3 regions of the Pseudomonas sp. 1L-B-1-E-C1 genome follow, and region 3 is predicted to be linked to each of the others. Evidence: riboswitches for the same ligand, from Rfam matches in the RefSeq annotation. Region 3 holds a riboswitch; each other region holds the start of a gene.
What was found. Region 3 has a riboswitch for cobalamin ahead of AC0Z4S_RS01795 (CbtB domain-containing protein). Riboswitches for the same ligand answer to the same signal wherever they lie in the genome.
Positions count from the first base shown of each region.

Region 1: linked by a shared signal. The riboswitch ahead of AC0Z4S_RS17690 (ABC transporter substrate-binding protein) and the one ahead of AC0Z4S_RS01795 (CbtB domain-containing protein) in region 3 are both predicted to bind cobalamin.
Region 2: linked by a shared signal. The riboswitch ahead of cobO (cob(I)yrinic acid a,c-diamide adenosyltransferase) and the one ahead of AC0Z4S_RS01795 (CbtB domain-containing protein) in region 3 are both predicted to bind cobalamin.

Region 1 is NZ_JBXAWN010000009.1:273,711-283,530, reverse strand. It holds gene metE (5-methyltetrahydropteroyltriglutamate--homocysteine S-methyltransferase) at 1-1,168, shown strand, start outside; gene AC0Z4S_RS17705 (GNAT family N-acetyltransferase) at 1,382-1,933, shown strand; gene AC0Z4S_RS17700 (ABC transporter ATP-binding protein) at 1,872-2,636, opposite strand; gene AC0Z4S_RS17695 (FecCD family ABC transporter permease) at 2,633-3,649, opposite strand; gene AC0Z4S_RS17690 (ABC transporter substrate-binding protein) at 3,646-4,659, opposite strand; cobalamin riboswitch at 4,800-4,992, opposite strand; gene AC0Z4S_RS17685 (ParD-like family protein) at 5,108-5,335, shown strand; gene map (type I methionyl aminopeptidase) at 5,332-6,123, shown strand; gene AC0Z4S_RS17675 (ABC transporter ATP-binding protein) at 6,252-7,406, opposite strand; gene AC0Z4S_RS17670 (ABC transporter permease) at 7,424-8,233, opposite strand; gene AC0Z4S_RS17665 (ABC transporter permease) at 8,240-9,148, opposite strand; gene AC0Z4S_RS17660 (ABC transporter substrate-binding protein) at 9,145-9,820, opposite strand, start outside.
Region 2 is NZ_JBXAWN010000012.1:185,063-194,882, reverse strand. It holds gene AC0Z4S_RS21360 (cobyric acid synthase) at 1-1,199, opposite strand, end outside; gene cobD (threonine-phosphate decarboxylase CobD) at 1,196-2,188, opposite strand; gene cbiB (adenosylcobinamide-phosphate synthase CbiB) at 2,181-3,089, opposite strand; gene bluB (5,6-dimethylbenzimidazole synthase) at 3,086-3,736, opposite strand; gene AC0Z4S_RS21340 (cobyrinic acid a,c-diamide synthase CobB) at 3,733-5,115, opposite strand; gene cobO (cob(I)yrinic acid a,c-diamide adenosyltransferase) at 5,112-5,723, opposite strand; cobalamin riboswitch at 5,806-6,034, opposite strand; gene AC0Z4S_RS21330 (hypothetical protein) at 6,196-6,780, shown strand; gene AC0Z4S_RS21325 (PQQ-dependent sugar dehydrogenase) at 6,847-8,160, shown strand; gene AC0Z4S_RS21320 (C40 family peptidase) at 8,294-8,830, opposite strand; gene AC0Z4S_RS21315 (C40 family peptidase) at 9,046-9,663, opposite strand.
Region 3 is NZ_JBXAWN010000001.1:426,499-436,318, forward strand. It holds gene metH (methionine synthase) at 1-2,185, opposite strand, end outside; gene AC0Z4S_RS01770 (fatty acid cis/trans isomerase) at 2,341-4,635, shown strand; gene nfuA (Fe-S biogenesis protein NfuA) at 4,740-5,324, shown strand; gene cobM (precorrin-4 C(11)-methyltransferase) at 5,469-6,215, opposite strand; gene AC0Z4S_RS01785 (cobalamin biosynthesis protein) at 6,294-6,707, opposite strand; gene AC0Z4S_RS01790 (CbtA family protein) at 6,704-7,405, opposite strand; gene AC0Z4S_RS01795 (CbtB domain-containing protein) at 7,417-7,614, opposite strand; cobalamin riboswitch at 7,738-7,957, opposite strand; cobalamin riboswitch at 8,845-9,056, shown strand; gene cobW (cobalamin biosynthesis protein CobW) at 9,156-9,820, shown strand, end outside.

The DNA of each region.
Region 1 (9,820 bases), on a different contig from region 3:
GCTGCGCGCATTGGCGCAGAGCCGTGCGGTGCAGACCAGTCGCGCCGCCTCGCCGCGCATTCACAAACCGGCGGTGCAAGCACGGGTAGCGGCGATCACGGCCTACGATGCGCAACGTCAATCGCCGTTTGCCCAGCGCATTGCCAAACAGCGACGCAAGCTTGATCTGCCGCTGTTCCCGACCACCACCATTGGCTCGTTTCCGCAAACGGCGGCGATTCGTCTGGCGCGTCAGGCCTACAAGCAGGGCAAGCTCAGCGCGGCAGATTACACCGACGCCATGCACAGCGAAATCCGCCACGCGGTGGAAATTCAGGAGCGCCTCGGGCTGGATGTGCTGGTGCACGGTGAGGCTGAGCGTAACGACATGGTCGAGTATTTCGCCGAACAACTCGATGGCTACGCTTTTACCCGCTTCGGCTGGGTGCAGAGCTACGGTTCGCGTTGCGTGAAACCGGCGGTGATTTTCGGCGACCTGAGCCGCCCGCAAGCAATGACGGTCGAGTGGATCCGCTACGCCCAAAGCCTGACCGACAAGATCATGAAAGGCATGCTGACCGGTCCGGTGACCATGCTCATGTGGTCGTTCCCTCGCGAAGACGTCAGCCGTGAGGTCCAGGCACGACAACTGGCGCTGGCGATCCGTGATGAAGTCAATGATCTGGAAGCCGCCGGAATCAACATCGTGCAGATCGACGAAGCGGCGTTCCGTGAGGGCTTGCCGTTACGCCGGGCGCAGTGGCCGGCGTATCTGCACTGGGCGAGCGAAGCGTTCCGCCTGTGCGCCTCCGGCGTGCGCGACGAGACGCAGATCCATACGCACATGTGCTACAGCGAGTTCAACGATGTGATCGAGTCGATCGCGGCGATGGACGCCGATGTCATCACCATCGAAACCTCACGGTCGGACATGGAACTGCTCGAGGCATTTGAAGCGTTCGCCTACCCGAACGACATCGGCCCGGGCGTGTACGACATTCACTCGCCACGCATTCCAGATGTGGCGGAGATGGTCGGGCTGCTGCGCAAAGCTGCCCGGCGCATTCCGGCTGAGCGTCTGTGGGTCAATCCGGATTGCGGCCTGAAAACCCGTGCCTGGCCAGAAACCGAAGCGGCGTTGGTGCACATGGTCACAGCCGCGCGGCAACTGCGCAAAGAGTGGGCCTGATTTTACGGTCTTGAAATACATAACCCCTGTGGGAGCGAGCCTGCTCGCGAAAGCGGTGTGTCAATCGACATCAATGTCGAATGACCTGACGCCTTCGCGAGCAGGCTCGCTCCCACAGGTTCTTGTACATGATTCGAGGGCAGGTTTGCCCATGGCATCTTGAAAGGGCAATTGTTACCGTGACCCACCGCAACCCAGGTACCTCCCGCACCCATGGACCCGCAGCCAGTCATTCAAGCCGCCTCTGAAGCCGACATCCCGGCCATCCTCGATTTCACCCTCAAGGCCCGCGCCGAGCTGTTTCCCAAACTCAGCGCCTCCGGCACGCCTGACGATCTGGCGCGTTTCGCCGAGGTTTATCTGCACGGCGCAGGCTGCTTTCTGATCGCTCGTCATGCAGGGCAGATCGTCGCCTCGATCGGTTATTTGCCCTACGACCGACGCTTCCCGGAACTCGCCTATCCCACCCTGAAAGTGGTGGAAGTCGTGCGCCTGTTCGTCCTGCCTTCTCAGCGCCGCTCGGGTCTTGCAGGCGCGCTGTATCGAGCGTTGAAGGAACACGCGCTGGCCAACGGCGTGGAGCTGATCTACCTGCACACCCATCCGTTTCTGCCGGGCGCCATCGAGTTCTGGCAGCGCCAGGGTTTCGCCATTGTTCAGGTCGATAAGGACCCGGTCTGGCAGACCACGCACATGCAATCGTTCATGAATGAAAACGCAATATCTGCGCACCATCGAACGGATCCGTCAGATAGTGCGCCCTGACCCCGAAGGTCGTTTGTAAGCGCTCCGGCGTCAGCACTTGCAGCGGCTCGCCCAATGCCACCAGCCGCCCGCGTTCCAGCACCGCCAGGCGATCGCACTTGAGTGCCTGATTGAGGTCGTGCAGGGCGATCAGCGTAGTCACCGGCAGTGCGCGCACCACTTGCAGAATGCTCAATTGATGCTGGATGTCGAGGTGGTTGGCCGGTTCGTCGAGCAGCAGAATCTGCGGGCGCTGCGCCAAGGCGCGGGCGATGTGCACGCGCTGGCGTTCACCGCCGGAGAGGCTGCGCCAGAGGCGGTTGCGCAGATGCACGGCGTCGACGTCGACCAGCGCTTGCTCGACGATGGCGTCATCGGCCGGCGACCACGGTTGCAGCGCCGACAACCACGGCGTGCGCCCGAGCGCCACGGCGTCGAACACGCGGATGCCATCGTCGGTATCGGCCTGCTGTTCAACCACGGCGAGCGTTTGCGCGATGCTGCGCCGGGACAATTTGCAAAGCGCCTGGCCGTCGAGCTGCACTTGGCCTGTGCTCGGTTCACGCAGGCCGGCGAGCAGTTTCAGCAAAGTGGATTTGCCGGAGCCGTTCGGGCCAACGATACCGAGGGTTTCGCCGCGCTGCACATCGAGACTGACATCATTGAGCAACTCGGCACCACGCACCTTGAAGCCCACACCAGCACAACTCAGAACCGGGTTCATCGCGCCGATCTCCGACCCACCAGAATCAGCGCGAACACCGGTGCGCCGACCAGCGCGGTGATCACGCCGACCGGAATCACCTGACCCTTGATCAGGGTGCGCGACAGCACATCGGCGGCAATCAGAAACACCGCGCCGCCCAGCGCACTGGCCGGCAGCAGGCGCGCATGACCTGTGCCGAGCAACAACCGCGCGGCGTGAGGAATCACCAGGCCGACGAAACCGATCGAGCCGACGATCGACACCATCACCGCCGTGACCAGCGCGGCGCAGCCAATCAATAGAATCTGCACACGGCGTACCGGAATGCCGAGAGAGGCCGCCGAATCCGCGCCAAAGGTGAACGCATCCAGCGCCCGGCGATGCCACAGGCACACCACCAGACCCAGCAGCGCTACCGGCACCGCCAGCCACACCGACGGCCAGCGCACACCACCGAGATTGCCCAACAGCCAGAACATGATGCCGCGCGCCTGTTCCGAACTGGCCGAGCGGGTGATCAGAAAAGCGGTGAGGGCGTTGAACAGCTGCGAGCCGGCGATCCCGGCAAGAATGATCTGCCCGGTGCCGCTCGCCGAGCCGCTGACCCGCGCCAACAGAATCACCAGTACGAATGCAGTCACCGCACCGGCAAAGGCACCGGCCGACAGCGAGATCGCTCCGGCGCCGACGCCGAGCAGGGCGACCATCACCGCGCCGGTCGAGGCTCCCGCGGAAATCCCCAGCAGATACGGATCGGCCAACGGATTGCGCAGCAGCGATTGCAGGATTACCCCGCACGTCGCCAAGCCGGCACCACAGGCCGCCGCGACCAGCGCGCGGGTCAGGCGATAGTTCCAGACGATGCCTTCGTCGATCGGGTCGAGCACATAACCGCCACCCCAGAGCTTGTTCGCCAGCACCTGCAACACCACGCTCGGCTCGATTGAAGTCTCACCAATGGCCACGCCGCCGAGCAGCGCGGCCGACAGCGTCAACAGAACCAGCAGGGCACGGATCAGGCGTCTGCTCATTGCGACAGGTCGTAGCCGTTGATGGCGCTAGCCAGTTGCGCGAGGCCATCGAAGGTGCGCAGGCTGGCCTGCATGGCCATGGCGTCGAGGATGATGATGCGGTTGTGCTTGACCGCGTCCATGTTGCGCGTCACCGGATCACTGCGCAGGAATGCGAGTTTCTTCTGATAATCGTCCGCCGGGAAACGCCGGCGATCCATGCGCGCGATGACCAGGAACGTCGGGTTGGCCTTGGCGATGGTTTCCCAACCAACGGTCGGCCATTCTTCATCCGACTCGACGATGTTGCGCACGCCGAGGGTGCTGAGCATGAAATCGGGAACACCTTTGTGCCCGGCCACGAACGGCTCGATGTCCATCTCGGCGCTGGAGAACCACACCAGGGCGCTGACGTCTTTGCGCTGCTGGTTTTTCGCGGTGGCGATCGATTGCGCGAGGCTGGCCTTGAGCTGCTCATTGAGCTGTTCGCCACGCACCTGCACGTCGAAAATCGCCGCCAGTTGGCTTACGCCTTTGTAGATGCTGTCGATGCGAAACGGCGCCAGCCGCGTGCCGTCCGCACCGACGAGGTTATCCTTGGCTTCGCAATCGGAGGGCAGCAGGTAGGTCGGAATCTTCAGTTCATGGAACTGCTCGCGGGTGCCGACCGCGCCTTGCGGGCCGACCATCCATTCCAGCTCGACGGCAACCAGCTCCGGGCGTTTGCCGATCACCGCTTCGAAACTCGGCTCGTTATCGGCGAGGCGCTCGATCGTATTGTTTTGCGCTTTGTATGTGCCCAGCACGTCGTTGAACCACAGCGAAGTGCCGACGACCTTGTCGCCCAGACCCAAGGCGTAGAGCATCTCGGTGCCGGCCTGGCCGATAGTTACCGTGCGAGTGGGTGCGTGTTGAAAGGTCAGGCTGCTGCCGCAGTTTTCCACGGTGAGCGGATACGCGGTCGGCGCCGCTTGCGCGAGGGCGCAAAGGCTCAGACCGGTGAGCAGGGTGGCAACGCGGGGCAGCAGCATGGGGCAGTCTCCAGGGGAACCGTACGGGAGCGGGCGGGTACGGTCTGGAAACACACCTCGGGCGCGGTCGTGGAAATTGCGCAAGGCCGGCACGGGGAAAATGCGCACGGCACGATGTCCTTCCCGGACACCCCGCCGGTTAGTCAGTCACTGTGCCGGCAGGTCTCCTGACTGATGCGTCATCGCCATGCTCCAGCCTTCCCGGGGTTAACCAGTGGCAGTCGAGGAGCAGGCTCGGCACCTACAGTTGCGGGGGCAGTTCCGATTGATGCTGTGCAAGCATTTCGGATTCCCTGTTAATTCCGTGTGGAAACCGGCGCGGGCATGTTAGTCGATCAGGCCGCTGAAGGGGAGCCGAATCTGCCGTGTTTCCATGGCGGAGCGTTTGCAATCGTGGGCAATGTTTGGCTAGTATACGAACCATATACATATCGTATTGGATTCATATATGGGCATCGTAAAGATTTCAGAGGACATGCACGAAAATCTGCGCATCTCCAGCAACGCACTCAGTCGCTCGATCAACGCGCAGGCCGAGCACTGGATGCGCATCGGCATGCTCGCCGAACTGCACCCCAACCTCGACCACAGCGCCATTTGCCGCCTGCTGATCCGCGCCGAACAGAACGGCGGACTGGATCTGCATCAACTGACCCAGGAAGCCGTCAGCGCATGAGAAACCAGATCAGGATCAACACCCCGGCCGACATCGAAAAATCCCGCGCCGCCGGCAAACTGGCTGCCGAAGTGCTGGCAATGCTGGTGCCGCATGTGAAGGCTGGCGTGACCACCGATGAGCTCGACCGACTATGCAACGATTACATCGTCAATGTGCAGAAGGCGGTGCCGGCCAACGTCGGTTATCACGGTTTCCCGAAAACCGTCTGTGCATCGGTCAACGATGTGGTGTGTCACGGGATTCCGTCGGGCTCGCCGTTGAAGGACGGCGACATCGTCAACCTCGACATCGCCGTGATCAAGGACGGCTGGTTCGGTGATACCAGCCGTATGTACGTGGTGGGTGAGGCGACCGCCGAAGCGCAGCACCTGATCAAGACCACCTACGAGGCGATGTGCGCGGGGATTCGTGCGGTGAAACCGGGCGCGACGCTGGGCGATATCGGTCACGCGATCCAGCGCCTGGCGGAGGCGGAGGGCTTCAGCGTGGTCCGCGAGTATTGCGGTCACGGCATCGGCAAGGTCTATCACGATGAACCGCAAATCCTGCATTACGGCTTTCCCGGTCAGGGACTGAAGCTCAAGGCCGGGATGATTTTCACCGTGGAACCGATGCTCAATGCCGGCAAGCGCCATGTGAAGAACATGCCGGATGGCTGGACCGTGCTGACCAAGGACGGCTCATTGTCGGCGCAGTGGGAGCATATGGTCGCGGTGACGGAGAGCGGGTTTGAAGTGCTGACGGCTTGGCCGGATGAGATTGAAGGGTATTCCCCGATCAATTGAACAATCCCGAACCTGTGGGAGCGAGCCTGCTCGCGAATGCGGTGTGTCAGTCACCATTAATGTTGAATGACACACCGCATTCGCGAGCAGGCTCGCTCCCACAGGGGAATTTCAGTGGATTGAAAATTTTAGTGAGCCCCGGCAGCCTTGTTCAAATCGCTCTCAGCCCACTCGGTATAAACACAGGCATCCGCCGTCGCCCAGCGCACTCGCACCGGTTCGCCAGCCTTGAGCGGCATGCCCGCTGCCGACAGGGCTTTCACCGTCATCGACGTCCCGCCCGCCGTCACCACGCTGCACGTCTGGCTCTCACCGAGAAACAGCACCTCTACAACGTTCGCCGAAACCTCATTCCAGCCTGCCGCCAGCGGCTCATCCAGCGCTTGCTGCGTGCTCAGCGCCAAGGCCTTTTCCGGCCGCACCATCAGCAGCACATCCTGATCAGTGTGCAACCCGGACGTCAGCCGAATCGACAATGATTGCCCCTCGAAACTCGCTGCCGCATTACCTTGGGCCTTGAGCTTGAGGAAGTTCGAATTGCCCAGAAACGACGCGACAAACGCATTCGGCGGATTCTGATAGAGGTCATAACCACTGCCCAGACCGACGATCTTGCCGTGGCTGAAAATCGCAATGCGCTGCGACAGACGCATGGCTTCTTCCTGGTCGTGGGTCACGTAAACGATGGTGATGCCCAGGCGCCGGTGCAATTGGCGCAATTCATCCTGCAAGTCCTCGCGCAGCTTCTTGTCCAGCGCGCCCAACGGTTCATCCATCAGCAGAATGCGCGGCTCGTACACCAGCGCCCGGGCGATGGCGACACGCTGTTGCTGACCACCGGACAGTTGCGAAGGGCGGCGATGGGCGAACTGTTCGAGCTGCACCAGTTTCAACATTGCATCGACGCGTTTTTCGCGCTCGGCCGCAGCCAGTTTGCGAATCGCCAAAGGGAAGGCGATGTTGTCGCGCACCGACAGATGCGGGAACAGTGAATAGCGCTGGAAGACCATGCCGATGTCGCGCTTGTGCGGCGGCACATTGACCAACGACTGGCCATTGACGAGGATCTCGCCGCTGCTCGGTGTTTCAAAGCCGGCGAGCATCGACAGCGTCGTGCTTTTTCCCGAGCCGCTGGAGCCGAGGAAGGTGAGGAATTCACCGTCCTTGATGTCCAGCGAGATATTGTCGACGGCCGCAAAATCGCCGTAGTGCTTGTTCAGGTTGCGCAGGCTGACCAGGGGTTTGTCGTTCTGCTGGGATGCGTTTTTGATCACGGCACTCATGTCGTACTCCTGGGCGCTCAGGCGCTGATTTCGTTGCGCCGGCGCAGGGCGGCGGCGATCACCATGACCAATACCGACAGGCCGATCAGCAGCGTCGAAGCGACGGCGATCACCGGGGTCAGGTCCTGGCGCAGGGTGGTCCACATTTTCACGGGAAGGGTTTGCAGGGTCGGGCTGGCCATCATCACGCTGAGCACCACTTCGTCCCACGAAACGAGAAAGGCGAAGAGGGCGCCGGCGACCATGCCCGGGCGAATCGCCGGGAACGTCACCTTGAACACCGCCTGCAAGCGCGAGGCACCGCAAATCACCGCGGCGTCTTCAATCGACTGATCGAACAGCTTCAGCGAGTTGATGATCGAAATGATGGTGAACGGCAGCGCGACGATCACATGGCTGACGACGAAAGCGAACATGGTCCCGGTGTAGCCGAGCTTGAGAAACAGCGCGTACACCGCCACAGCAATGATCACCAGTGGCACGATCATCGGCAGGGTGAACAGGCCGTAGAGCATCTCGCGGCCGGGGAAGCGTCCGCGCACCAGCGCAAACGCCGTCGGCAAACCCAGGGCCACGGCACAAATGGTGGTCAGCACGGCAACCTTGAGGCTGGCGGCAGCGGCGTTCATCCAGTCGGGGTTGGAGAAGAACTGGCCGTACCATTTCAGTGTCCAGCCCGGCGGCGGGAACACCAGCCACTGCGAGGAGCCGAACGACAGCAGCACGATGAACACGATCGGCAGCAGCAGGAACAGACCGATCAGCCCGGTGGTTGCATACAAGCCGAAGCGCATGCGCCGGCTCATGGCATTGGGAGTCAGGAGCATGTCGGCTTACCTCGCGTTACTGGCGCCAACCGGAGATTCCGGCTGAAGCTTCAGGTAGAAGTAGAACAGCACCAGGGTGATGGCGATCAGCAACGCAGCGCCGGCACTGGCCAGGCCCCAGTTGAGGAAAGATTGCACCTGCTGAATGATGAACTCCGGCAGCATCATGTTCTGCGCCCCGCCGAGCAGCGCCGGGGTGACGTAGTAACCGAGCGACATCACGAACACCATCAAACCGCCGGACGCCAGACCCGGCCGGCACAGCGGCAGGAACACCCGGAAGAAGTTGGTCCACGGACTGGCGCCGCAGATAGAGCCGGCCTGCAGGATCATCGGGTCGATGGCCTGCATGGTCGCCTGCAGCGGCAGCACGATGAACGGGATCATGATGTAGCTCATGCCGATCACCACGCCGGTCAGGTTGTGCACCATTTCCAGCGGCTGATCGATGATGCCCATGGCCAACAGCGCCTTGTTGATCACCCCCGAGGCTTGCAACAGCACCAGCCACGAATAGGTGCGCGCGAGCAGGCTGGTCCACATCGACAGCAGCACGATGTTGAGGATCCAGCGCCCCCAGCCGCGCGGCACCAGGGTGATCGCCCAGGCCAGCGGAAAGCCCAGCAGCACGCTGAACAGCGTCACCAGTCCGGCCACCGAAAAAGTGTTGAGCAGCACTCGCGCATAGGCCGAGTTGGCGAACAACTGTTCGTAGTTGCCCAGGCCAGGCACAGGTTCCAGCACACCGCGCAACAGCAGGCCGATCAACGGCGCGAGAAAGAACAGGCCGAGGAACAACAGCGCCGGGACGAGGTTGCCGGCGCCGCGCCAGCGTTGCTTGAAGGCCGAGCCGGAAGCGCCAGCGGCGCTCCCGGTGGCAGTGGAGGGACGGGGCGCAGTGGCCGCGATTTTCATTTGACCAGCCATTCGTTCCACCGTGTCGCGATAGCCGGACCGTTCTTGGCCCAGTAAGCGAAATCAAGGGTGATCTGTTCCTTGGCGTAGGCTGTCGGCAGGTTGGGCGCCAGCGTCGAATCCAGACGCTCCACACTGTCGAGGTTGACCGGGGCGTAGGCGGTCAGATTAGAGAAATCGGCCTGGCCCTTGGCGCTGCTGGCGTTGGCGAGGAATTTCATCGCCGCGTCCTTGTTCTTCGAGCCTTTGGGGATGACCAGAATGTCGGCCATGACCAGGTTCTGCTTCCAGCTCACGCCAACCGGTGCGCCGTCTTCTTGCAAAGCGTGGACGCGACCGTTCCAGAACTGGCCCATGCTCGCTTCGCCGGACGCCAGCAATTGCTGCGACTGCGCGCCGCCGCCCCACCAGACGATGTCTTTCTTGATGGTGTCGAGTTTTTTGAAGGCGCGGTCGAGGTCGAGCGGGTAGAGCTTGTCAGCCGTGACGCCGTCGGCCAGCAGCGCCAGTTCGAGCACGCCGGGGCTTGGCCATTTGTACAGAGCGCGTTTGCCCGGGTAGGTCTTGGTGTCGAACAGCGCGCTCCAGTCCTGCGGCTTGTTGGCGCCGAGCTTGCCTTCGTTGTAGCCGAGGACAAACGAGAAGAAGAACGAACCGACGCCGTGATCGCTG
Region 2 (9,820 bases), on a different contig from region 3:
TCCAGCGCCGGCCCGGTGGTCACGCCAGCATGGATTTCATAACCACTGACTGCGGCGTTTTCCAGCGCCAGCCGCCCGCGCACGTTGCGCAGTTGCTTCTCGGCTTCGAGCTGCGTTTCGAACGCCAGCAGACCCAGACCGGCGCTGGAGCCGGCAGCGCCTTCCAGCCCGAGCGGGTCGTGCACCTGCTCACCGAGCATCTGCAGACCGCCGCAAATCCCCAGCACCTTGCCGCCGTAGCGCAGATGCCGATTGATCGCCGTTTCCCAACCGTTGGCGCGCAGATAAGCCAGATCACTGCGCACGCTTTTCGAGCCCGGCAGGATGATCAGGTCGGCGGCCGGAATCGCCTGCCCCGGGCCGACGAATTGCAGATCGACCTGCGGGTGCAGACGCAGCGGGTCGAAATCGGTGTGATTGCTGATGCGTGGCAGTACCGGCACCACTACCCTCAAGACCTGCTCGGCCTTGTCGGTCTGGCGTTGGTCGATGCCGTCCTCGGCCTCGAGGTGCAGGTCCATCACGTAGGGCAACACGCCAACCACCGGTTTGCCGGTGCGCTGTTCGAGCCAGTCGAGGCCCGGTTGCAACAAGGCGATATCGCCGCGAAAGCGATTGATGATGAAACCTTTGACCCGTGCCTGTTCGCTCGGCGACAGCAATTCCAGGGTGCCGACCAGATGCGCAAACACGCCACCGCGATTGATGTCGGCGATCAGCAAAACCGGGCAATCCACCGCTTCGGCAAAGCCCATGTTGGCAATGTCGCCGGCGCGCAGATTGATCTCAGCCGGCGAACCGGCGCCTTCGACCATCACCAGCGGATACGCCGCGCTGAGCCGCGCATGGGAAGCGAGCACCGCTTGCATCGCGATGGCTTTGTAATCGTGATAGGCAACGGCGTTCATCGTCGTCACGGCGCGGCCATGAATGATCACCTGTGCGCCGGTGTCGCTGTTGGGCTTGAGCAGCACCGGGTTCATGTCGGTGTGCGGTTCGAGACCAGCGGCTTGCGCCTGCACCGCCTGCGCCCGGCCGATCTCGCCGCCGTCAGCGGTCACCGCGCTGTTGAGCGCCATGTTCTGCGGCTTGAACGGCACCACCGCCACACCCTGGCGCGTGGCCCAGCGGCATAACGCCGTCACCAAAGTGCTTTTGCCGGCATCGGAAGTGGTGCCTTGCACCATCAGAGTGGTCATGGGGTTTCCTTGGCGAAAGCTTGCAAAGCCTGTTCGAGGCGCAGTTCTTGCACGGCATCGGCAGGCAGGCCGAAGCGCACACTGCTGTTGTGCGTGAAGAGGCGCAGGAGGATGCCGCGTCGGGCTAGGAATTCGTGCAGCGCTTCGGCGCGCTCGGTGATCAGCCACTGAAACAGCGCGCAGCCGCCCTGCGGTGCAAAACCGCAACGGGTCAACAGCGCTGCCAGCCGTTCACTCGCTTCGTCACTGCGAATCCGCTGCCGGGTATGGCCCTCGGTGTCTTGCAGGCACGCCGTACCAAGCACCCGCGTCGGCCCGCTCACCGCCCACGGCCCGACCTGTTCGGCGAGCAGTTTGAGCAACTTGCGTTCGGCCAGAACGAAACCGAGGCGCACCCCCGCCAGGCCGAAAAACTTGCCGAACGAACGCAACACCACCAGCCCGACCTGATGCGCATACGGCGCGAGGCTCAGTTGCGGTGTGTTGTCGATGAACGCTTCGTCGACCACCAGCCAGCCGCCGCGTTGCGCCAGCCGCGCATGCCAGTCGAGCAGGCGCGCCGGGGTCAGGCTCAGGCCGGTCGGGTTGTTCGGGTTGACCACCACCAGCACATCGAGGCTGTCGAGAAAGAACTCGACCTCCTGCTCAAGCACTTCACGGACGATGTAACCGCTGCGCCGCCACGCCTCGGAATGTTCGGCATAGCACGGCGACAACACGCCGACCTTGCCGGCCCGGCGCAAACGCGGCAGCAGCTGGATGGCCATTTGCGAACCAGCCACCGGCAACACCTGCGCGGCGCCGTAGTAATCGCAGGCGGCCTGTTCCAGACCGTCGTCAGTTTCCGGAAGGCGCGCCCAAGCGCGCAGCGGAATTTCCGGAATCGGGAACGGCCACGGCGCGAGGCCGCTGGACAAGTCCAGCCAGTCAGCCTCGGCAATCCCGTAATCGAGTGCCGCCTTGCGCAGCCGGCCACCGTGCTCAAGCATAAAATTCCGCCCCCAGGCAAAGCATCAGCAGCCACAACCATACGCCGCGCTGGACCAATTGCCAGCCACGGTCGATGGAATCGGCATCGGCCGGCGCGCCCTCGCCCAGTTGCGGGCGCTCATGCAGTTCGCCGTGATAGATCGCCGGGCCACCCAACTCGACGCCCAGCGCACCGGCACCTGCCGCCATCACCGGGCCGGCGTTGGGGCTGTCCCACTGCGGCGCCTGGGTGCGCCAGCACTTGAGCGCGAGCCGGGTTTTGCCGAGCAGCGCGTAGGTCAATGCCACCAGACGCGCAGGAATGTAGTTCAACACGTCGTCGATTTTCGCCGCGGCCCAGCCGAAACGTTCGAAGCGTTCGTTGCGATAACCCCACATCGCATCGAGGGTATTGCTCAAGCGATACAGAACGACGCCCGGTGCGCCGGCGACGACAAACCAGAACAGCGCAGCGAACACCGCATCGCTGCCGTTTTCCAGCACCGACTCAGTGGCCGCACGGGCTACGGCAGTGCTGTCGAGCTCATCGGTCTGGCGGCTGACCAGATAGCCGACGCGCTTGCGTGCCTCGTCCAGATCATCGGCGCGTAACGCAGCCGCGACCGGCGCGACATGCTCGCCGAGGCTGCGCATGCCGAGGGCGCAATACAACGCGAGAATCTCGACGATCCAGCCCACGTAGGGCGCCCAGGAAAATGCCGTGGCGAGCAAGGTCAGCGGCAGCACCGCGAGCACCCAAGCGGTCACACCATGGCTGCGCCAGCCACGACCGCCGGCGTTGAAGCGTTGCTCGATGCGCCCGGCAAAATTGCCGAATGCCACCAGCGGATGCCAGCGTTTCGGTTCACCGAGCAGCGCATCCAGCGCTACCGCGGCGACACTCAGCAACGCCACACTCATTGACTCACTCCCCAATAATTTTCATACAGCAACTCGGTCAGCGGCAGCGCTTGCGCCCAGCCTTCGAGCACCAGCATCGGCGCCGGATAGAATTCCTTGACCGGCCCCAGACACAGCACCGCCAGCGGCTTGGCACCGGCCGGCAACTTGAGTAAGTCCGCCAGGGCCTGCGGCTCGAACAGCGAGACCCAGCCCATGCCCAGGCCTTCGGCACGGGACGCCAGCCACAGATTCTGGATCGCGCAGGACAACGAGGCCATGTCCATTTCCGGCAACGTGCGCCGACCGAAGATGTGTTTTTCGCGATCGTCCATCAGCGCCGCTACCAGCACTTCGGCGCAATCGTTGATGCCTTCGACCTTGAGCTGCATGAACTCATCGCTGCGCTCGCCGAGAGCTTCGGCGGTGCGGATGCGTTCTTCTTCCACCAGATCGCGGATCTGCCCGCGCAAAGCGCGATCGCTGATGCGGATGAAGCGCCAGGGCTGCATCAGGCCGACACTTGGCGCTTGATGGGCGGCTTCCAACAAACGTCGCAGCAGCTGCGGCTCGACGCTGCCACCGGTGAAGTGGCGCATGTCGCGGCGTTCGGCGATGGCTTTGTAGACCGCAGCGCGTTCGGCTTCGGAGAATGTGTTGTCGGTCATGGCCCTTTCGCGAGCAAGCTCGCTCCCACAGGGTTCAGGTGATCCATTGCAGGAGTGAGCCTGCTCGCGATAGCGGTTTCAAAGTTCGGCGCAAACAGCGCAGCGACAGCCACCGGATTCGACGGAAAATAAAAGTGCACATAAGAAGCCGTCATCCGCCCCTCACGATAAACCGCCTCGGCGCCACGCCCGCCATTCGGGCTCAAGCCCCGGGCAATCGGCGCCAGCTCAGTGGTGGTCAGCGAATGATGATAGGTATGCCCACGCAAAGACCCTTCCGGCAATTCAACCGCCTGCAACGCCAGCGCCGCGAGACGCTTCTGCATCACCGCATCGCCCTTGAGCAACCCGACCAATTCCGCGCGGCTGCCTTCGACATCAGTCAGCGAATCGAGCAGATAAAGCATCCCGCCACATTCAGCGAGCAACGGCTTGCCCGCCGCATGGTGCGCGCGGATCGCTGCAAGCATTGAGGTGTTTTGCGCCAGCGCGACGTGGTGCAACTCCGGATAACCGCCCGGCAGATACAGGCTGTCTGCAGCGGGCAATTGCGTGTCGCGGATCGGCGAGAAGAACTGCAGCTCGGCACCCATCGCCCGCAGCAGATCGAGGCTGGCGCCATAGGTGAAGGCGAAGGCTTCGTCGCGGGCGACGGCGATGCGCACACCCTTTAATAGAGGCTCGGCAGCGATAGCGTCAGGCGCGGCGAATTCCACGGCCGGTGGCAGCGCGACTTCGCAGCTGCTGGCCAGTGCATCGGCGGCCGCATCGAGACGCAGATCCAGATCATTCAATTCGCTGGCCTGGACCAGACCGAGGTGGCGGCTCGGCAATTCGATGCCGGTCTCGCGGGACAGTGCGCCGTACCAGCGCAAACCTTCGGTGAGGCTGCCTTCGAGCAATTGCGCATGGCGCAAGGTGCCGACGCGATTGGCCAGCACGCCGGCGAACGGCAAGTCCGGCTGATACTTCGCCAGGCCCAGCGCCAAAGCGCCGAAGGTCTGCGCCATGGCAGTGCCGTCGATCACGCCGAGCACCGGCACGCCGAAGTGGCGCGCCAGGTCAGCGCTGGATGGCGTGCCGTCGAACAGGCCCATCACGCCTTCGATCAGAATCAGATCAGCCTCGGCGGCGGCTTCCCACAACAGCCGGCGACTTTCCTGCTCGCCGACCATCCACATGTCCAGTTGATACACCGGCGCACCGCTGGCGCGCTCGAGAATCATCGGGTCGAGAAAGTCCGGGCCGCATTTGAACACGCGCACCTTGCGCCCCTGATTGCGATGCAAACGGGCGAGCGCAGCGGTGACGGTGGTCTTGCCCTGGCCGGAGGCCGGCGCGGCGATGAGCACCGCCGGGCAGTGACGTGGTTGCTTCAAAGTTCGACGCCTTTCTGCGCTTTGATCCCGGCCTGGAAAGCGTGCTTGAGCATGCCCATTTCGGTAACCGTGTCGCCCATCTCGATCATTTCCGGCTTGGCGCCGCGACCGGTGACGACCACATGTTGCATCGGCGGGCGCGCCTGCAAATCGCTGAGCACCTGATCGAGATCGAGGTAGCCGTGCTTGAGGGCGATGTTCAACTCGTCGAGCACCACCAGTCCGATCGCCGGGTCACGCAACAATTCGCGGGAGACTTCCCAGGCCGCGGTCGCAGCCGCGATGTCGCGCTGGCGATCCTGGGTTTCCCAGGTGAAGCCTTCACCCATGACGTGGAAACGCACCTGCTCGGGGAAGCGGCGGAAGAACAATTCCTCGCCGGTGCTGTTGCGGCCCTTGATGAACTGCACCACACCGCACTGCATGCCGTGGCCCATGGCACGGGCGAGCATGCCGAACGCCGAACTGCTCTTGCCTTTGCCGTTGCCGGTCAGCACCAGCACCAGGCCGCACTCGTCGGGCGAATTGGCGATGCGTTCGTCGATCACGGCTTTCTTGCGCTGCATGCGCGCCAGATGGCGTTCGTCGTGCTCGGGGGAATCAGTCATGGGGGAGCTCTCCGTTGAGGCTGGATAACGGCGGGCAGGCACAAGAATAGACGGCAAAAAGCCTGGCATCGCCCACCGTGATGCCGCTGAGATGGATCAGGCCGGTCTCCGGGCTCATGAGCGGCATCTGCCGGACTGCGCGCCTTCCCGCTTCTTTCGAGGCAGTGGCTCAAGGCGCAGTCTTCACTCATTTACCGTTGCGGGGGCAGCGCCGGGATCGTCGTGGCTTCGCTTGAAGACCACCCTCACCGGCTTCCCTGTTTCACTCTGTCGACACTGGGTCACAGAGCACCTGAAACAAGCGGCGAAGGTTAGAGGGTTGGGGATGGAGCGTCAATTAAACAGGCGTCTCGAGCGCGAATAAGTGCCGCTGATTAATTGTCCAGCGGCAACCTTGTGCCAAACTGTGACAAGTGATATCAAAGAGCCATGTTTTCTCGAAACATCTACAACAACAATAAGGATGACGACGATGCAAGGCATGATCATCAGCAACCCGCGCCTGGAATTCCTGCGCCCGGTGCTGGAACGCTGGTTTGACTGTATCGATCGCTACAACAGCGTGCGCGGCGACAACGACACGCCCTACTGGCACGACGAAAAAGCCAATCTCGGCCTGCTCTCGGCAGCGGCGTGGATGGCTGAAATGGTGACGTTGAGCGACACGGCTACACGCAAACAGAACGAAGAAGGCGAGCGTAATGCCCGCGCCGACCTGCTGATTGCCGGTAGCGAAGACCGCGCGTTCATTCAGGCCACGCAACGCTGGCCACGGGTCAACAACCTCAACCTGAGCCAGGCCTTGCTCGACATCACCCTTGATGCCAAGCGCATCAGCTACGCCAGCGATCTCAAGCTCGGCTGCCTGTTCATTGCCCCGCAAAAAACCCAGCACAGCGCCAGTCCCGAAGAGCTGCAGGATATGGTCGACGACCTGCAAAAAGAGCACACCTGCGCCGTGGCCTGGTATTTCCCCTATGCCTATCGCAAGTTTCGCAGCGAAGCGGGCAACTATCATCCGGGCATCGCCGTGCTGTTCAAAGAAGCCCGCGGCTGAGCAGTTGAACCATCGGGGCTGCGCCCTCCTCTATGATTAGGAATGCATTCATAGGGAAGATCAGCAATGCGCAAGGCCCAATTCGCTCTCATCATCGCCGTCGCTGGCGGGCTCGCCGCCTGCGGTGAAACCTCCAGCCTGCAAGTCTCTGACGGCACCGGCCCGTCACCGAAACTGCCCGAACCGAACAAGACGCTGATCCCGACAGTGAACATCGCCCCGGCGGTGGGCTGGCCGGACGGCGCGAAGCCGACCGCAGTGGCCGGCACCCAGGTCGCGGCGTTTGCCGAAGGCCTCGATCACCCGCGCTGGCTGTATGTGCTGCCCAACGGTGACGTACTGGTGGCGGAAACCAACGCCCCGCCCAAGCCCGATGACAGCAAAGGCATTCGCGGCTGGGTGATGAAAAAGGTCATGGGCAAGGCCGGCGCTGGCGTGCCGAGCCCGAACCGCATCACCCTGCTGCGTGACGCCGACCACGATGGCGTCGCAGAAACCCGCACGGTGTTTCTGCAGAACCTCAACTCGCCGTTTGGCATGACACTGGTCGGCAACGACTTGTACGTGGCCGACACCGATCGCCTGCTGCGCTTCAACTACGAGCCGGGCGCGACCGAGATCAAGACCCAGCCGATCAAAGTCGTCGACCTGCCGGGTGGCACGTTGAATCACCACTGGACCAAAAACGTCATCGCCAGCAAGGACGGCAACAAGCTCTACGTCACCGTTGGCTCGAACAGTAACGTCGGCGAAAACGGTCTGGATCAGGAAGAAGGCCGCGCGGCTATCTGGGAAGTCGATCGCGCAACCGGCAATCACCGGATCTTCGCATCGGGCATCCGCAACCCCAATGGCCTCGCCTGGGAACCCACCAGCGGCGCACTGTGGACGGCGGTCAACGAGCGTGACGAAATCGGCAGCGATCTGGTGCCGGACTACATCACCTCGGTCAAGGACGGCGGGTTCTATGGCTGGCCGTTCAGCTACTACGGACAACATGTCGATGTGCGGGTCAAACCGCAGAACCTCGATCTGGTGGCCAAGGCCATCGCGCCTGATTACGCCGTTGGCCCGCACACTGCTTCGCTGGGCCTGACCTTCGCCGAAGGCAACAGCCTGCCGGCGCAATTCAAGGAAGGCGCGTTCATTGGCCAGCACGGCTCGTGGAACCGCAAACCGCACAGTGGCTACAAGGTGATTTTCGTGCCGTTCACTGGCGGCAAACCGACCGGGCAACCGGTGGATGTGCTGACCGGCTTCCTCGACAAGGACGAGAACGCATTGGGCCGCCCGGTGGGCGTGGTGATCGACCAGCAAGGTGGCTTGCTGGTGGCGGATGATGTCGGGAACAAAATTTGGCGAGTGTCTTCTGCCAAATAACTTACCGCTCGACACATAACAACTGTGGGAGCGAGCTTGCTCGCGAAAGCGTCGGATCAGTCAATATTGAATTGAATGACACACCGCCTTCGCGAGCAAGCTCGCTCCCACATTGGTCTTTGTGTTGCCTTTACTAAGGGTTATGCGCCAACTGCCCCGGCTGCAACACTCGCTTGGCGCTCAAATAGGCTTTCTGCCAATAAGTCTTCGACAGGCTGTCGAGCTTGACCGTGCCGCCCGTGGCCGGTGCATGCACGAAGCGCCCCTCACCTACGTAAATTCCCGCATGACTGACCTGCGAGCCGCCATTGGTGGCGAAGAAGATCAGGTCGCCGGTCTGCAAGCCTTCCTTGCCAACATTCGGCGCCTGCATGACGATCATTTCGCGGGTCGAGCGTGGCAGCGAAATCCCCGCAGCGTCGCGGTAGACGAAACCGATCAGGCCACTGCAATCGAAACCGGAATCCGGCGTGTTGCCGCCCCAACGGTATGGCGTACCGACCAGGCCTAAGGCACGGAACAGCACATCTTCAGCAACGGGGGAAAAAGCCTGGGAAGGACCGAACACGATCGGCGCGCGAACCACGGGGGCTGGCGGCGGTGTACGGCTGGCGCAGGCGCTGAGCAGCGCGGCGCAAAGGATCAAGGTGAGGCGGGCCGACATCGTCATAAGCAGAACATCCTGATCTGGCTGCGGCTTTCTCTGCCGAATGGACAGAAACAAAACCGCCTGCGTCATCACGCAGGCGGTTTGCCATCAATATAGATTCAGGATTCTAGCGGCTACGCGGCAAACTTCAAGTAAGACTTTAACTTCACCTTGTAAAGTTTAGGTCTACTCCGTTGCCGGACCGTTTTGTCGCCGCGAACGCAGCGACATCGGGCTTACTTGCGAGCGGTGACCACGGTCGGCGCCATGGCGAGTGCACGCTTGGCTTCGATGAAGGTCTTGCTCCAATAGCTGTCACCCAGGCTGTCGATGCGAACACCGCCGCTGCGACGACTGCTGGAGTGGATGAACTGGTTGTCGCCCAGGTAGATCCCGGCGTGACTGACACGACCGCGACGACCATTGGTTGCGAAGAACAGCAGATCACCCGGCTCAAGGTTGCTGCGCGACACCAGCGGCGCGTCAACGTTGATCATTTCGCGAGTGGAGCGAGGCAGGTTCATGCCCGCCTCTTCGCGGAACAGGTAACCAATGAAACCGCTGCAATCGAAGCCGGCTTCAGAAGTACCGCCGAACCGGTAACGGGTACCGATCAGGGACATGCCGCGTTCGAGGATGCTGTCAGCCAGCACAGGCAGCTGATAAGGCTTGCTGCCGTTGAACTGGTTGAGTTCTTTTTCGGTGTCCAGCTCTTCCTGGTAAATAACGGAGGACTGGGCAGTAGCAGAATTCTTGACCTGTTGCGGCGGCTCTTGAACCGGAGAATGAGCAGCACAACCGAATAACAGGGTAACGAGTGCGAGAGGCACGAGGGGTGCGAAGCGCTTTAGCATGGGCACGACCGTGGCTGGTAGTTGTAAAGAAGCCGAGACTATGCCCGCTATCGTCCTCATTTGCAAATTCAATCGAACTTTATGTGACTTCCCGGTTTCGCGTTTACATCTAAGCGCTTAATCCGCCTGGCCGGTGAAGCGACCCTTGGAACAGGGT
Region 3 (9,820 bases):
CCTGCTTCATCACCCGCGCGGATTTCACCACTTGCGGGAGGAACATTTTGCCGGCGCCGAACAGGTCGCCGACGATGTTCATGCCGGACATCAACGGGCCTTCGATCACTTCGATCGGCCGCGCAAACGACTGCCGGGATTCTTCGGTGTCTTCGACGATATGCGTAGTGATGCCCTTGACCAGCGCGTGTTCCAGACGCTTGTTGACGTCCCAGTTGCGCCACTCTTCGGTCTCGGCTTCCTTGACGCTGCCATCGCCCTTGTACTTGTCGGCGATGGCGAGGAGGGCGTCGGTGCCGTCCGGGGTGCGGTTGAGAATGACGTCTTCAACAGCGTCGCGCAGCTCCACCGGGATCTGATCGTAGATCTCCAGCTGGCCGGCGTTGACGATGCCCATGGTCAGCCCGGCGCGGATTGCGTAGAGCAGGAACACCGAGTGAATCGCCTCACGCACCGGGTTGTTGCCACGGAACGAGAACGACACGTTCGACACACCGCCGGAGCTCAGCGCATATGGCAGCTCGTCGCGGATGTAGGCGCAGGCGTTGATGAAGTCGACGGCGTAGTTGTTGTGTTCTTCGATGCCGGTGGCGACGGCGAAGATGTTCGGGTCGAAGATGATGTCTTCCGGCGGGAAGCCGACTTCATTGACCAGAATGTCGTAGGAGCGTTTGCAGATTTCTTTCTTGCGCGCTTCGGTGTCGGCCTGGCCCGCTTCGTCGAAGGCCATCACCACCACCGCGGCGCCGTAGCGCTTGCACAGCTTGGCGTGATGGATGAACTGCTCGACGCCTTCTTTCATGCTGATCGAGTTGACGATGCCTTTGCCCTGAATGCACTTGAGGCCGGCTTCGATGACTTCCCATTTCGACGAGTCGATCATGATCGGCACGCGCGAGATATCCGGTTCGCCGGCGATCAGATTGAGGAAGGTGACCATGGCCTTCTTCGAATCGAGCATGCCCTCGTCCATGTTGATGTCGATGATCTGCGCGCCGGCCTCGACCTGCTGCAGAGCGACTTCGAGGGCTTCGGTGTAGTTGTCTTCGCGGATCAGGCGGGCGAATTTTGCCGAACCGGTGATGTTGGTGCGCTCGCCGACGTTGACGAACAGCGAGCTGCGATCGATGGTGAACGGCTCCAGACCAGAAAGGCGGCAGGCCTTGGGAATGTCCGGAATCTGTCGCGGCGCATAACCGGCCACGGCTTTGGCGATGGCTTCGATGTGCCCCGGGGTGGTGCCGCAGCAGCCGCCGACGATGTTGAGGAAGCCGCTCTGGGCAAACTCTTCGATGACTTTCGCGGTTTGCGATGGCAGTTCGTCGTACTCGCCGAATTCGTTCGGCAGGCCGGCGTTCGGGTGCGCGGACACGTGGGTGCTGGCCTTGTTCGACAGCTCTTCCAGGTACGGGCGCAGCTCGCTGGCACCGAGGGCGCAGTTCAGACCTACGGAAATCGGCTTGGCGTGGGCCACCGAGTTCCAGAATGCTTCGGTGGTCTGGCCGGACAAGGTACGGCCGGAGGCGTCGGTGATCGTGCCGGAAATCATGATCGGCAGTTCTATGTGCAGTTCTTCGAACACACCTTGTACGGCGAAGATCGCCGCTTTGGCGTTGAGGGTGTCGAAGATCGTCTCGATCAGGATCAGGTCGGCGCCGCCCTCGATCAGGCCCTTGGTGGCTTCGGTGTAGTTTTCCACCAGCTCATCGAAGGTGACGTTGCGGTAGCCGGGGTTGTTGACGTCGGGCGACAGCGAGCAGGTGCGGCTGGTCGGGCCGAGCACGCCGGCCACGAAGCGCGGCTTGGCCGGGTTCTCGGCGGTCTTGGCGTCGGCAATCTTGCGCGCCAGACGTGCGCCTTCTACGTTTAACTCGTACGCCAGCTCTTCCATGCCGTAATCGGCCATGGAAATGCGCGTGGCGTTGAAGGTGTTGGTTTCGAGAATGTCGGCGCCGGCGTCCAGATAGGCTTTTTCGATGCCGCCGATCACGTCCGGACGGGTGATAACCAGCAGGTCGTTGTTGCCCTTGACGTCACTCGGCCAGTCCGCGAAGCGCTTGCCGCGATAATCCTGTTCTTCGAGCTTGTAGCTCTGGATCATCGTGCCCATCCCGCCGTCGAGAATCAGGATGCGCTCTTTGAGGGCTTGCTTGAGAGCTTGAAGGCGGACGCTGCGATCGGACATGTGGACTACTCGAAAAGACCATTACGAAGGAGCGGGATCATAGCAAACCTGTGCGCTTTTAGAGCATGTGCCGCTTTTGCATGAATATCGCTCATGTTGGTACGAGCGTCATAACGGTAGAATCGCAGCCTTTTTTTACCATCGGGATCAGCAGCATGCCGTACCGCGTCATCAGTTTATTGTTGCTGGTCCTGAGCGGGAGCGTCGCGGCGCAAGATCCCGCTGTTTCTTCTTCTATCTCCTACAGCCGGGATATCCAGCCGATCTTCACCGAGAAATGCGTGGCCTGCCATGCCTGTTACGACTCGGCGTGCCAGCTCAACCTGGGCAGTGGCGAAGGCGCCGCCCGTGGCGCGAGCAAAATGCCGGTGTATGACGGCGAACGCACCCGGGCCGCGCCGACCACGCGTTTGTTTTACGACGCGTTCGGCAAACGTGCGTGGCAGCAGAAGGATTTCTACTCGGTGCTCGACGCCCAAGGCAGTCAGGCCGCGCTGATGGCGCGCATGCTCGAACTGGGCCACAAGACCCCGCTGACGCCGAACGCCAAGCTTCCCGAAGACATTGTCCTGGGGCTCAACCGCAGCAACCTGTGTCCGATGCCTGGCGAATTTGACGCTTACGCCGGAGCGCACCCGAAGGAGGGCATGCCGCTGGCCGTCACCGGCCTGACCGATCAGCAGTACCAGACCTTGCAGCGCTGGCTGGCGTCTGGCGCGCCGATTGACGAGCAGAGCTTGGCGCCGAGTGCGCAAGAGGCGCTGCAGATCGCGCAGTGGGAAAACCTGCTCAACGCCCCCGGCGCGCGGCAAAGTCTGGTCGGGCGCTGGCTGTTCGAACACTGGTATCTGGCGCACATCTACTTCAAGGGCGGCGAGCCGGGGCATTATTTCCAGTGGGTGCGTTCGCGTACGCCGAGTGGGCAGCCGATCGATCTGATCGCCACCCGCCGCCCCAACGACGACCCGGGCACGCAGGTGTATTACCGCTTGTGGCCGGTGCAGGGAGTGATCGTGCACAAGACGCACATCACTTATCCGCTGAGCGCGGCGAAAATGGCCCGGATCAAAAGCCTGTTCTACAACGGTAACTGGCAGGTCAACGCGCTGCCGGGCTACGGGCCACAGAGCCGCGCCAATCCATTTGCCACTTTCGAGGCCATTCCGGCGCAAGCGCGCTATCAGTTCATGCTCGATAACGCCGAATACTTCGTCCGTACTTTCATTCGCGGACCGGTTTGTCGTGGGCAAATTGCGACCGACGTGATCCGCGACAACTTCTGGGCGCTGTTCCAGGCGCCGGAACATGACCTCTATATCACCGATCCGAACTACCGCGGCCAGGCCACGCCGCTGCTGGCGATGCCGGGGCAGAACGACGACGTCGGCAGCGTGCTGAGCCTGTGGCGCGACTACCGCGACAAGCGCAACGAATACGAAGCCCTGCGCCGCGACAGCTACGCCGATCTGCCGGCACCGAGCTGGTCGACCCTGTGGGCCGGCAACGACAACGCCTTGCTGAGCATTTTCCGCCACTTCGACAGCGCTTCCGTGACCAAAGGTCTGATAGGTGAGGTGCCACAGACGATGTGGCTGTTCGACTATCCGCTGCTGGAACGCACCTATTACCAGCTCGCGGTCAACTTCGACGTGTTCGGCAACGTCTCCCATCAGGCGCAGACCCGTTTGTATTTCGACCTCATCCGCAACGGCGCCGAGCAGAACTTCCTGCGCCTGATGCCCGCCGATTCTCGCGAGGACTACCTCAATGATTGGTACCAGGATGGCGGCCAGTTCAAGATGTGGCTCGATTACGAGGCGATCGACGACGACAAACCGACCGCACTGAAACTCGACGAAAAAGACCCGAAACGCGATTTTGCCCAGCAGTTGCTTGCGCGCTACGGCGATCTGAATGCGCGGCCGGATCCGATCAATCGCTGTGACGGTGCTTATTGCTCGCGGCCGAACATCGATCCGGCGTTACAGAACGCCGAGCAGGCCTTGAGCCGTCTGGCCTCGCGCCCGGCAGCCGGGCTGAAAGTCATCGAGCAAATGCCCGAAGCGACCTTGCTGCGCGTCGAAACCGCCAGCGGCAAGCGCGAGGTCTACAGCGTGCTGCGCAACCGCGCCCATAGCAACGTGGCATTTTTGCTCGGTGAATCGCATCGTTATCAGCCGGGGCTCGACACCCTCACCATCTATCCGGGCGTACTCACCAGCTATCCGAACTTCATGTTCAATGTGCCGGCCGAACAGGTTCCGGCGTTTGTCGATGCCATGGAAAACGCCAAGGATGCCAATCGGTTCGAAAAGATCGTCGAGCGCTGGGGCATTCGGCGCAGTCATCCGCAGTTCTGGCTGTATTTCCACGATCTGAGCCAGTACATCCATGAAACCGACTCGGTGGAAGAGGGCGTGCTGGATATGAACCGGTACGAGAATCTTTGAGTATTCGCAGGCGTGTGCCCGAGATTCTTTCCCGACAAAAATACTAGGACTTTGTCAGCCGCGCCGATTGGCGTAAACTGCGCCCAAGCCTGCGAGGAGTTTCCATGACCGCCATTACTATTACCGACGCCGCCCATGATTACCTGGCCGATCTGCTTTCCAAGCAGAACACCCCGGGCATCGGCATCCGCGTCTTTATCACCCAGCCTGGCACCCAGTACGCCGAAACCTGCATTGCCTACTGCAAGCCGGGGGAAGAAAAACCCGAAGATACGGCGCTGGGGCTGAAAAGCTTCACCGCGTACATCGATTCGTTCAGCGAAGCGTTTCTCGATGACGCCGTTGTCGACTACGCTACCGATCGCATGGGTGGTCAGTTGACCATCAAGGCGCCCAACGCCAAAGTGCCGATGGTCAATGCCGACAGCCCGGTCAACGAGCGTATCAATTACTACCTGCAAACCGAGATCAACCCGGGGCTGGCCAGCCACGGCGGCCAGGTCAGCCTGATCGATGTGGTTGAAGACGGCATCGCCGTTCTGCAATTCGGCGGCGGTTGCCAGGGCTGCGGCCAGGCGGACGTCACGCTGAAGGAAGGCATCGAGCGCACCTTGCTCGAGCGTATCCCGGAGCTCAAAGGCGTCCGCGACGTCACCGACCACACGCAGAAAGAAAACGCCTACTACTAAGGTGTTCACTGCGAACATGAAAAACGGCGCCCCGTGAGCGCCGTTTTTTTATGGGCAACATTTGCCGACCCTATTCGCGAGCAGGCTCGCTCCCACAATTGAATGTAATTCCATGTGGGAGCGAGCCTGCTCGCGAAAGCGTTTTCAAGGGCGGTAAAGATGCGCATGCCCGGCGCGATACAGCGATGATTCGCTGAACACCTCGCTACCCAATACCCGCCCGACCAGAATCAGCGCCGTGCGCCGAAAGCCCTTGGCCTCGACCTTCCCGGCAATGTCCGCCAGCGTCCCCACCACCCAATCCTGGTCCGGCCACGTCGCCCGGTGAATCACCGCGATCGGGCAATCCGCGCCGTAATGCGGCAGCAGTTCAACCAGTATCTTTTCCAGATGATTGACCCCCAGATGAATGGCCATGGTCGCGCCATGTTGCGCCAGGCTGGTCAGTTCTTCGCCGGCGGGCATCGGGGTCTTGTCGGCGTAACGGGTCAGAATCACACTTTGCGAGATGTCTGGCAGGGTGAGTTCAGCACCGAGCAGCGCTGCGCATGCCGCTGTAGCAGTGACGCCAGGGATTATCTCGAAAGGAATGCTCAGCTCACGCAAATAGCGGATCTGCTCGCCAATCGCTCCGTACAGACCCGGATCGCCGGAATGCACGCGCGCGACATTCTGGCCTTTGGCATGGGCTGTCTTGATCACATCGATGATCTGTTCCAGATGCAGTTCAGCGCTATTGACCACGGTTTCAGCCTGGTGACCTTCCAGCACTGCTGCCGGCACCAGCGAACCGGCGTAGATAATCACCGGGCAGGTGCGGATCAGGCGCTGGCCTTTGACAGTGATCAGTTCCGGGTCGCCGGGGCCGGCGCCGATGAAGTAGACGGTCATCGTTGAATCCTTGGTAAGAAGCGCAGCCGCACTGCAGATGAAGCGTGCTCATGATCGCAGGCGGGGATTATCGGGATTTTATGCCGCGCCGGCCAACGCCAGAGTGGCCTGGGCATATTTTTGCCGGGAGATCAGCAATTTTGCCGGCGCCTGAATCAGTTGCTCGGCCACGGCCAATGCGGCGCTTTCGGCGACGCCATAACAACCGGTGCGTTCGAAAGCGATCTGCGAATGATGGCTGAGGCGCGACTGGTAGACGGCCAGTTCGGCACTGCTGAAATACCGCAAGGGCAGGTTCAGCTGTGTGGCCAGTTCCAGCAGGCCCGGTTCGTCGCGCTTCAGATCGATAGTGGCCAATGCCTTGACCGCTCGAAGTTCGAGGCGATGCGCCTGCAAGGCTTGATCAAGTAACGCGCGCAGCGTGCTGGCCGGGCAGCCGCGCTGGCAGCCGAAGCCGACCACGAAGGTCGGCGCTGCGCGGTCATCGGTCATGCCTGATCGTGCCCTGCGCTCTTGCGGCGGAACAACCACGCACTGATCAGGCCCAAGGCCAGCCAGAACGCGACATTGGTCAACTGCGAAGCGATTTTGAATTGAGTTTCCAATGCTTCGGGCGCGAGCATGGCATGCACCTGTGGTTGTGGCGCGCCGATCACATGGGGCACGGCGAGAATCGCCGCACCGAGGATCTTCATCAGCCAGTGACGGCTGAAGGCGATCAATGCCAGACCGACAGCGGTTGAAGCAGCGGTGCCAATCCACCAGATCTGCCGCGATGTCAGATCGGCGGCCGCAGTGCCCGGCAATTCAGGCGGCAGGCCCAGTGTCGGGGCGAGGACGAACGTGGCGTAACCGGCCAGCCCCCAGAGCAGCCCTTGCGAGGTTTTCGTCGGTGCGCGCAGGGTGTAAAGGCCTGCGAGCATCAAGGCGAAGCCGACCGCCACCACCAGATTGCCACCGGTGGTCGAGACTACGCGCTGCCAGCCATCTTCCGGCTCCCACGCTTCAGCGTCATGGCTGTGGGCGGCGGTACCGGCGGCGTGTTCGTGAACTTCGGCGACTGGTGCGGAATTCTCAAAGGTTTCGGCCTGAAGAATCAGCGGTGAAACCCAGAAACTCTGCAAGAGTGTGAGTAGCAGGGCAGCCAGCAGGCCGGCGAAGCCTGCGGTTTGCGCAATACGCTTGATCATGTCGGCAGGCCTCAGTGGCACGGGAAGGCGGCGCTGTGGCGGGTATCGTGGGCGGCGTTGTGCACCGCCTCGATGTGCGAGAAACCGGCGAACCAGACCAGGCTGGCACCAAGGATCGAGGCGAAGAGGGCGGCAGTCACGCGTTGGCCCAAGGTCGTGGTGCTGGAGATGTGGTCAGTGTGACTGACGGTATTGCTGATGATCGACATAGCGCTTCCCTCTGAAATGTCAGCGGGTGAATAGAGCGCATGAAAATCCCTGCGAGCCGCGCACGCAGGGATTTCGAACAGCGCCCGCCCACCGCGGGTTTGTTTGTGGTCAGCTACGCTTATGCGCGCTGGGTGTTGCGGGCCGGTCTCCGGGCTCGCGAGGGGTTGGCTTGTCGCCGACCTGCAAGCGTCACCTTCCCATGCCTGGGCACAGTGGCTTTGACGCTTCGCTCGCTTACCGTTGCGGGGGCAGCACCGGACTGACATGGCTTTTGAGTAAAGCACATGATTCACCGGTTTCCCGTTTCACCCTGTGAAGGGCACCCGTAACAAGGGGGGCAGGAGAACATGGGTTTGGGTTTTTAGTCAATTTCCGGGAGTTTTTGGTGCTGCGAGGGGGGGCATTTCTTCTGGTGTTTTTGTGTGTATATCCATTGCTGCGGTAACGGCTGCTTAGGGTTCCGCCCTTACGGCGGGTCACCTTTTCCAAACGCCGAAAAGGTAACCGAAAAGGCTTGCTCCTGCGTTCGGCCCTCGCAGGCTCGGGTTCCTTCGCTGCGGGATCGATCCGGGCGCAGCGGCTCCGGTTTGCTTCGCTGCACCTCCTTCCGCTGTGTCTGGCTGCGCCAGACGGTCGCTGCGCTCCCACCCCCGGATCAATCCCTCCACTCAGCCTTCCGACGTCGCCCGCAGATCAAAAGCACTCGAGCTAACGCTCATTGTTGAGTGGGGCGGCTTCGCCGCGGGCAGCTGCGCTGCTTTGCTTTTCTGTGGGAGCGAGCCTGCTCGCGAAGGCGGCCTGGCAGCCGATCTGGTCTTGAGGTAGCACGCGATCCAACTGTAGGAGCTGCCGAAGGCTGCGATCTTTTGATCTGGCTTTTGCTTTTGCTTTGCTTTGGCTCTTGATCTTTCGCCCCTTCGGCAGGCTTCGTTACGGGATTGATCCGGGGGTGGGAGCGTAGCGACCGTACGACGCAGTCGTACACAGCGGAAGGAGGTGCAGCGAAGCAAACCGGAGACGCTGCGCCCGGATCGATCCCGTAACGAAGGAACCCCGAGCCCCGGCGAGTGGGCCGAACGCCGGGGCAAAGCCTTTTGGTTCCTTTTTGGCGTTTGAAAAAGGGACTCGCTGTAAGAGCGAAACCGCCAGCGGCAGCACCCGCAGCAACGGATATGCCCCCAACCGCAAGGCTCAACACCTGCGCCCATTGACCCATCCCCACACCATGCGTAGCCTTGCGCTTTCGAGGTTCTTCGGCACGCGCCGAAGCTAAGAAGGGAACGCGGTCAAAGCCGCGGCTGCCCCCGCAACTGTGAACGGTGAGGTTCGTTGCCACGCCACTGCCAGCTCAGCCAATGAGCCAGCGGGAAGGCGCAACGAATGCCAGGCCCCGCGCCTGAACACCGTCAGCCAGGAGACCTGCCTCGTCACAGATTCTCACTACAACCGGGCGGGGTGATCCGGTGGCGAATGCTTCCGGCGCGTACCTGCGCTGCCGGTTCTCGTCCCGTATGCCCGCCGCTTGCCAAAGGGCATACCGATGAAAACACTGGCCAAACTCCCCGTCACCATCGTCACCGGTTTCCTCGGTTCGGGCAAAACCACGCTGCTGCGACACATGCTCGACAACGCTCAGGGCCGGCGCATCGCGGTGATCGTCAACGAGTTTGGCGAGCTGGGTATCGACGGTGAAATTCTCAAGCAATGCACCATCGGTTGCACCGAAGAAGAAGCCAGCGGCCGCGTCTACGAGTTGGCCAATGGCTGCCTGTGCTGCACGGTGCAGGAAGAATTCTTTCCGGTAATGCGCGAACTGGTCGCCCGTCGCGGCGACCTCGATCACATCCTCATCGAAACCTCGGGCCTGGCCCTGCCCAAGCCGTTGGTGCAAGCCTTCCAGTGGCCGGAAATTCGCAGTGCCTGCACCGTCGATGCGGTGATTACCGTGGTCGACAGCCCGGCCGTCGCCGCGGGCACGTTCGCCGCGTTCCCGGATCAGGTCGATGCCCAGCGCAAACTCGATCCGAACCTTGATCACGAATCGCCACTGCACGAGCTGTTCGCCGATCAACTGGCCAGCGCCGATCTGGTTATCCTCAACAAGGCCGACCAGACCAGCCCGGAAGATCTGGCTCGCGTGCGCGCTGAAGTCGCCGAAGAACTGCCGCCAGCGGTAAAAATCATCGAAGCCAGCAACGGTCGTTT